3 regions of the Rhizobium sp. S163 genome follow, and region 1 is predicted to be linked to each of the others. Evidence: riboswitches for the same ligand, from Rfam matches in the RefSeq annotation. Region 1 holds a riboswitch; each other region holds the start of a gene.
The links. A riboswitch is a leader RNA that binds a small molecule or an ion and turns the genes downstream of it on or off. The one in region 1 is predicted to bind thiamine pyrophosphate.

Region 1 (2,261 bases):
ACCGGCAGCCCCATCGGCACCGCCATGAGCCGGATGATCCAGATGCGACCGACAAATCGCGGCTGCCGCGCCAGCGCCCGTGCGACCGGAATGGCCAGCACGACAGACAGCAGCGTCGAAAGCGCCGCCTGCAGAAGCGTGAAGCGCAGAACGCGCAGGATGTATGGATCGGAAACGATCGCGCCGACGGGCATGCCATCGGTGGAGATCAGCAGGGACAGCGTCGCGACCGTCACGAAGACGATGATCGCGGCGAGGCTAAGCGCCCCGCCAGCCAGCGCGTATCGTCTTTCGGACGGCGCAAGAAGCATCAATTCATGCTCATGGCGGCCAGCCACTCGTCGATCCAGGCCTTGCGGTTCTTGGCAACCTCATCCGAGCTCATTAGGAAGGTCTTCGACGGATTGACAAGCTTGCCGAAAGCATCCGGCAGCGGTTCCGAGGTCTTCGACACCGGCATCATCCAGTTGTTGGTCGGGATCGTGTCCTGGAAGCCTGATGTCACCATGAACTTCAGGAAGTCCTGCGCCAGCGCCTTGTCCGGCGCATTCTTCAGGAGGCCGGCAACCTCGATCTGGATGTAATGCCCTTCGGAGAATGCCGCTGCCTGGTAACGATCGGTGTTTTCCGAAACCATGTGATAGGCGGGCGACGTCGTATAGGAGAGCACCATCGGCGCCTCGCCCTTGGTGAACAGGCCATAGGCCTCCGACCAGCCCGGCGTCACCGTCAGCACGCGTTTCTTGAGCTTGGCCCAGGCTTCCGGCGCCTGGTCGCCATAGACCGACTTGACCCAGAGCAGCAGGCCGAGGCCCGGCGTAGAGGTGCGGGGATCCTCGATAACGATCTTCTGCGCGGGATCGCCGTCTACCAGTTCCTTCAAGCTCGCCGGCGGCGTCTTGATTGTCTGCGTGTCGTAGATCACGGCGAAATGGCCGTAGTCATAGGGCACGAAGACATCATCCTTGAAGCCGCCGGGGACCTTTAGCGCGCTGGTATCGACGCCGCTTGCATCGAACAAGCCGGTGGCCTTGGCTTCCGTGATGAGGTTCGTGTCGAGGCCGAGCACGACATCGGCCTTGGTGCCGGCACCTTCGAGCTTCAGACGCGACAGCAGTGCCACGCCATCCGCGACGCTGACGAAGTTGACCGTGCAGCCGCAGGTCTTCTCGAACGCGGCCTTTACCTTGGGACCGGGACCCCATTCGGAAGTGAAGCTCTCATAGGTGTAGATGGTGAGCGTCTTGTCGGCGGCGTGTACTGCCGTTGCCGAAAAGCCCGCCAACAGCATGGCAGCGCCGAGCGCATAGGTCTTGAAATGGGTCATGACACCTCTCCTCTAGGTTCATTGAAGGGGAAAAGGGCGGTGCCTGGTGTCACGCGTCTAATCCCTCCGCCGGTGTTAGCCGGATCAGGTTCCGCGGGTTGGCTTTTGCAAGCCTCTCAGCCAAGCATCCTGAAGATACGAGGCACCCCGTTAGAGCGTCGCAAGGTGTATATCCGTAGCCGGCGTCTGGCAAGAGCGGACGTCGGCCAGGGTTCGTCAGGCAGATTCGTCGGCTATTCGGCGGCCGCTTTTGCGGGCGCCGCACCGGTGCGCGGCAATTGCACCGGCTTCAGCATCAGTGCCGCGAGCAGGCCGATGAAGGCAATGAGACACGAGGTCAGGAACAATGGCACGAAGGCGCTGGCATAGGCATCTGCCACCGCCTGGCGCGCGGCTTCCGGCAAGGCCGCCATCATCTTCGGCGTCAGCTGCTCGATATTCTCAACGCCGGGGATGGACGCTCCCGTCCGACCGAGCTGCGAGCCGATGATCGCGCCGTAGATGGAGATGGCGATCGAGGCTCCGCCCATGCGCGACAGCGTTACCGATCCGGTCGCCGCCCCGACATCGCGGGCAGGCGCCGCGTTCTGCACGCCGATGATCGGCACCTGCTGCGCGAGGCCGATACCGATGCCGTGCACCGCCATGATCGCGCCGATGATCAGCACGGGTGTTCCGGCATGCACCTGCGACAGCAGCGCGAAGGCGACAGTGCCGAAGGAGAGGCTGGCGACGGCGAACGGCTTGTAGCGTCCCGTCGCCGAAATGAACCGCCCGGCCGACAGCGAGCCGCATACGATGCCGCCGGTGAGCAGAATGAAGAGCGCACCGGCCGCCGATGGCGACAGGCCTGTGGTCGTCTGCAGGAACAGTGCGAAGTAGTTGACCATGCCGATACCGATCGCGCCGCTCATGACCGACATGACCAAGAGCA
Region 2 (2,261 bases), on a different contig from region 1:
GGGCGGTCATCGGTCGTCAGTCCGAACTGCCGACGAAGCGAAGACTGAACGCTCACGCGGTCAAGATATTCGCCTTCAATTTCAGAGGTCTTGATAGCCTCTTCGCTCAGCAGCTCTATGCGCAGCTGACTGCTGTCGTCGTTACTGAGATGTCGAACGGCCCCTATCAGCTCGCCAGAAGCTTGCAAAAATCTCTGCTCCAACGCGAGCATAGCGGAAGCATCATAGTTAAAATTCGGCCAGTCGGCGTGCTGCCAGTTCCACGGCATGAGTTATAGGCACCTTTTCTATAGCTCATAAATACCGACTTCTATGAGTTATTGCAATCAGTGCTATCGCTCATCCGAGATGGAACAGCATGCGACTAGAGCAAAGATCCATGACGAAACGTGACTGGCGACAGTCGACAATCCTTGATTGCTGCAGTCAAAAAATCACAGCGATGTGCGGATTGGTTGTGACCCGCCACCAACAGGCTTGGCGATGCCGCAACCAAATGAATTCTGAGGGCTTCGGTGACGCCCTATGATTGGAGCGCCACCGGTGCCTGTGGCGACTAACGTCAAAAAACCTCACGTGCCCGGCTCTTCCTGCCTGGTACGGTGTTCGCCGCTAAAGCTGGAAGCGGTAGGGAGTCTTGTGTCGTCTGCTCTCTTCACAAACGTCCATAAAGCTTTTGCGCTTGACGAAACCGCTTGGGCCGCAATACCCTCGACCCATTCACCAGGGGTGTCCCGACAAGGGGCTGAGATTCTGCTATCGCGCGCAGTGACCCGTTGAACCTGATCCAGTTCATACTGGCGTAGGGACGGTGCAAGCGCTCGAGGCTCTGGATTTCCGCGTGGAATCCGTGCCCGCGTCTTTTCATCATTCCGGCTGAGGACTGGGTCTCCAAACGAAAACTTGGAGCCTCAAACCATGAATATCGCCGCAAAGACCATCACCCCCACAGTTACCACCGGCCCGCTTCCGGCTTCCCGAAAGATCTACATTCCGGGCAGCATCCACCCCGGTATCCGCGTTCCCATGCGCGAGATCAGCTTGCACCTCACCTCCGGAGAGCCGCCGGTCACGGTCTACGATTCCTCCGGGATCTACACTGTTGAAGGCGCCGACATCAGCATCGAACGCGGCCTGCCTGCGCTGCGCCGCGACTGGGTTGTCGCCCGCGGCGACGTGGCGGCCTATGACGGAAGACTGGTGCGCCCCGAAGACAACGGCTTTGCCAGCGGCGAGCGCCTGACACCCGAATTCCCGGGCAAGCGCCAGCCGCTGCGCGCCACTGAGGGGAAGGCGGTGACCCAGCTCGCCTATGCCCGCGCCGGCATCATCACGCCCGAAATGGAATTCATCGCCATCCGCGAAAACCTCGGCCGCAAGATCAAAGCTGAGGCCATGATCCGTGACGGCGAGAGCTTCGGAGCCCATGTTCCCGATCACGTCACCCCCGAGTTCGTCCGCCAGGAAGTGGCAGCAGGGCGCGCCATCATTCCCGCCAACATCAACCACCCGGAAGCCGAGCCGATGATCATCGGCCGTAATTTCCTGGTGAAGATCAACGCCAATATCGGTAACTCCGCCGTCACCTCCTCGATGGCCGAAGAGGTCGAGAAGATGGTCTGGGCCGCGCGCTGGGGCGCCGATACGGTCATGGATCTGTCCACCGGCCGCAACATCCACAACATCCGAGAATGGATCATCCGCAACTCGCCGCTGCCGATCGGTACCGTGCCGCTCTACCAGGCGCTGGAAAAAGTGGAGGGCATTGCCGAGAACCTGACCTGGGAGGTCTATCGCGACACGCTGATCGAGCAGGCCGAACAGGGCGTCGATTACTTCACCATCCATGCCGGCGTACGACTTCACTACATCCCTTTGACCGTCAACCGTGTCACCGGCATCGTTTCGCGCGGCGGCTCGATCATGGCCAAGTGGTGTCTTCATCACCATCGCGAGAGCTTCCTTTATGAGCACTTTGAGGAGATCTGCGACATCTGCCGCGCCTATGACGTATCCTTTTCGCTTGGTGACGGCCTGCGCCCCGGCTCGATCGCCGATGCCAACGACGCCGCGCAATTCGCCGAGCTGGAAACGCTGGGCGAATTGACGAAGATCGCCTGGGCGAAGGATTGCCAGGTCATGATCGAGGGCCCAGGCCACGTGCCGATGCACAAGATCAAGGAAAACATGGACAAGCAGCTGGCCGTCTGCGGGGAGGCGCCGTTTTATACGCTCGGGCCGCTGACGACAGATATCGCACC
Region 3 (2,261 bases), on a different contig from region 1:
ATATCCAGTTAGTGCTTACCGGCTGCCATAAAGCTTGTCGAGAATTCCGCCGGAGGCGAAGTGTTCCTTCTGGATCTTTTCCCAGCCGCCGAACGTATCGTCGACATTTACGAGACGGATCGCTGGAAACTGATCTTTGAACTCGCCGATCACCTTCTCATCGCGAACGCGATGGCCGAACTGCGCGGCAATCCGCTGGCCTTCCTCGGTGTAGAGGAAGTCGAGATAGGACTTCGCAAGCGTCTCGGTGCCATGCTTGGCGGCGACCTTGTCGACCACAGCGACAGGAAACTCGGCAAGCAGGCTGACGGACGGGATCACGCCCTGAACCTTGTCGGAACCGTACTGCTTCTCGATGCCGCGCGTCTCCGCTTCGAAGGTGATCAAGACATCGCCGGTCTCGCGCTCGACGAAGGTCGTCGTGGACGCGCGGCCGCCGGTGTCGAAGACCGGCACGTTGTCGAAGATCTTGGTGATGTAGGCTTCGATCTTACCTTCGTCGCCCTTGTAGGCTTCCTTGGCCCAGGCATAGGCGGCGAGATAGGTGTAGCGCGCATTGCCCGATGTCTTGGGGTTCGGGAAGACCGCATGCACGTCGTCACGCGCTAGATCGTCCCAGTCCTTGATGTTCTTCGGGTTGCCGGCGCGCACCAGAAAGGATGGAAAGGAGTAGAATGGCGAAGCGTTGTTCGGGAAAGCCTTGGTCCAATCCTTGGAGACGAAACCGTTCTTTGCCAGGAAATCGATGTCCGTCGACTGGTTGAAGGTGACGACGTCGGCTTCCAGCCCTTCAATGATCGAGCGCGCCTGCTTGGAAGTGCCGGCATGCGATTGATCGATGGTCACACCGGGATGCTGCTTGATGAAGGCTTCGTTCTCGGAGGCGAAAAGCTCGCGCGAGACGTCATAGGATGCGTTCAGAAGCTTCGTAGGCTCTTCGGCACGGACCTGAACGGAAAAGAGGGCGGCAAGCGCTGTGCCGAGAATGAGAAGGCGTTTCATCTATCGCTCCGGTGTTTTGCTGTGCGGTGAAACTAATCGCAAGGCGACCTGATCGCGAGGAACCACCGCCCCCGGTTGCGGACCGGCTTAGAAATTCTGTCCTTTTTTCGCCATATTTCGCGTCGGTTTTACTTCATCGACGTTCCGCCCTTCTCGCGACGTTTTCCTAAGCCTCTGCCAATAAAACGCTTTTCGAGTATCGGGCACTTGAGCCTGCCGCATGACGATCGGCGGGGGGGGGCATGGCTCAACGGCCCAATACATAGCCCTTGCGCTCGGTCAGGCTTTGGCGTATCACCCCGGCATCACAGGGGTGCTCCGTAATGCCGGGGCTGAGATACGGTCGCATGATCGTGGACCCTCAAGCTGATCTGGATAATGCCAGCGGAGCGAGGTAGAGCGATGTTTTCCGGCGCGCAGATTTCACTATATCCCATGACCGACGATTTCGTCGGTGTCATCACCCATGCGCTTTCTGCGCTCGATCCCCATCGTGACAGACTGCGGATCGAGACGGACGACATTTCGACGCTGATCATCGGCACGCCCGACGTCGTCTTCGCCGCCATGCGCGATCTGTTTGCGGCAGCCGCCAGCAGCGGCAAGCATTGCGTCCTGCACGCGACCATTTCGCGCGGCTGCCCCGGCGAGCCTGACGATCCGATCTGCCAGACGCCCGAACTGACCGGCCCCATGGCGCCGCTTGATGAGCGCAAGGCCCGCGCACACCAGGCGGTCAAGGACGCGCCTGTTATCGGCCAGGAAACGGCCGCGCAGTTTTCGCTCTATACGCTCGGGATCGACGGCCACATGGACGAGATTTACGGCTGCATCGACTTCCTGAAGAATTCCGGTGTCTTCGAGAAATCGAAGAACTTCTGCACGAAGCTGCGCGGCGACACCGGTGCGGTTTTCGCGACCGTGCATGAGGCGCTGGTGCGGTTTGGCCCGCCGGCGGGCCATGTGACGATCGACCTTACCGTCGCGGCAAACAGCCCGTCCAAGCGCTAAGCGCCGACCCAGGCTCGCCCAAACGGTTGCTCCATGTCGATATCACGCCCGCCTTCACGGCAGGTCTTTCACGGCCTGCAACACAACATCCGCTCCGCTCTGAGCCGGGCCCTGCCGGCAATCGCGGCCGTCTGCCTTTTGGTGGCAGCTTGGGAGGCCTATGTCCGCCTGTCAGGCATCTCGCCCACGACCTTGCCCGCGCCGTCCCGCGTGCTTGCGCAGACCTTCCAGTCCCGGCAGGCCCTGTT

Region 2: it holds a riboswitch for thiamine pyrophosphate, as region 1 does, so the genes downstream of both, thiC (phosphomethylpyrimidine synthase ThiC) here and thiB (thiamine ABC transporter substrate binding subunit) in region 1, are expected to answer to the same signal.
Region 3: it holds a riboswitch for thiamine pyrophosphate, as region 1 does, so the genes downstream of both, QTL96_RS10500 (YkoF family thiamine/hydroxymethylpyrimidine-binding protein) here and thiB (thiamine ABC transporter substrate binding subunit) in region 1, are expected to answer to the same signal.

What each region holds. Positions count from the first base shown of each region.
Region 1 is NZ_JAUDSA010000038.1:290,494-292,754, forward strand. Features, by position in the region: gene thiP (thiamine/thiamine pyrophosphate ABC transporter permease ThiP) at 1-311, opposite strand, end outside; gene thiB (thiamine ABC transporter substrate binding subunit) at 311-1,291, opposite strand; TPP riboswitch at 1,372-1,487, opposite strand; gene QTL96_RS30365 (MDR family MFS transporter) at 1,561-2,261, opposite strand, start outside.
Region 2 is NZ_JAUDSA010000007.1:180,815-183,075, forward strand. Features, by position in the region: gene QTL96_RS09500 (Fic family protein) at 1-269, opposite strand, end outside; TPP riboswitch at 716-827, shown strand; gene thiC (phosphomethylpyrimidine synthase ThiC) at 919-2,261, shown strand, end outside.
Region 3 is NZ_JAUDSA010000012.1:115,684-117,944, forward strand. Features, by position in the region: gene cysP (thiosulfate ABC transporter substrate-binding protein CysP) at 16-1,002, opposite strand; TPP riboswitch at 1,302-1,412, shown strand; gene QTL96_RS10500 (YkoF family thiamine/hydroxymethylpyrimidine-binding protein) at 1,405-2,013, shown strand; gene QTL96_RS10505 (ABC transporter permease) at 2,047-2,261, shown strand, end outside.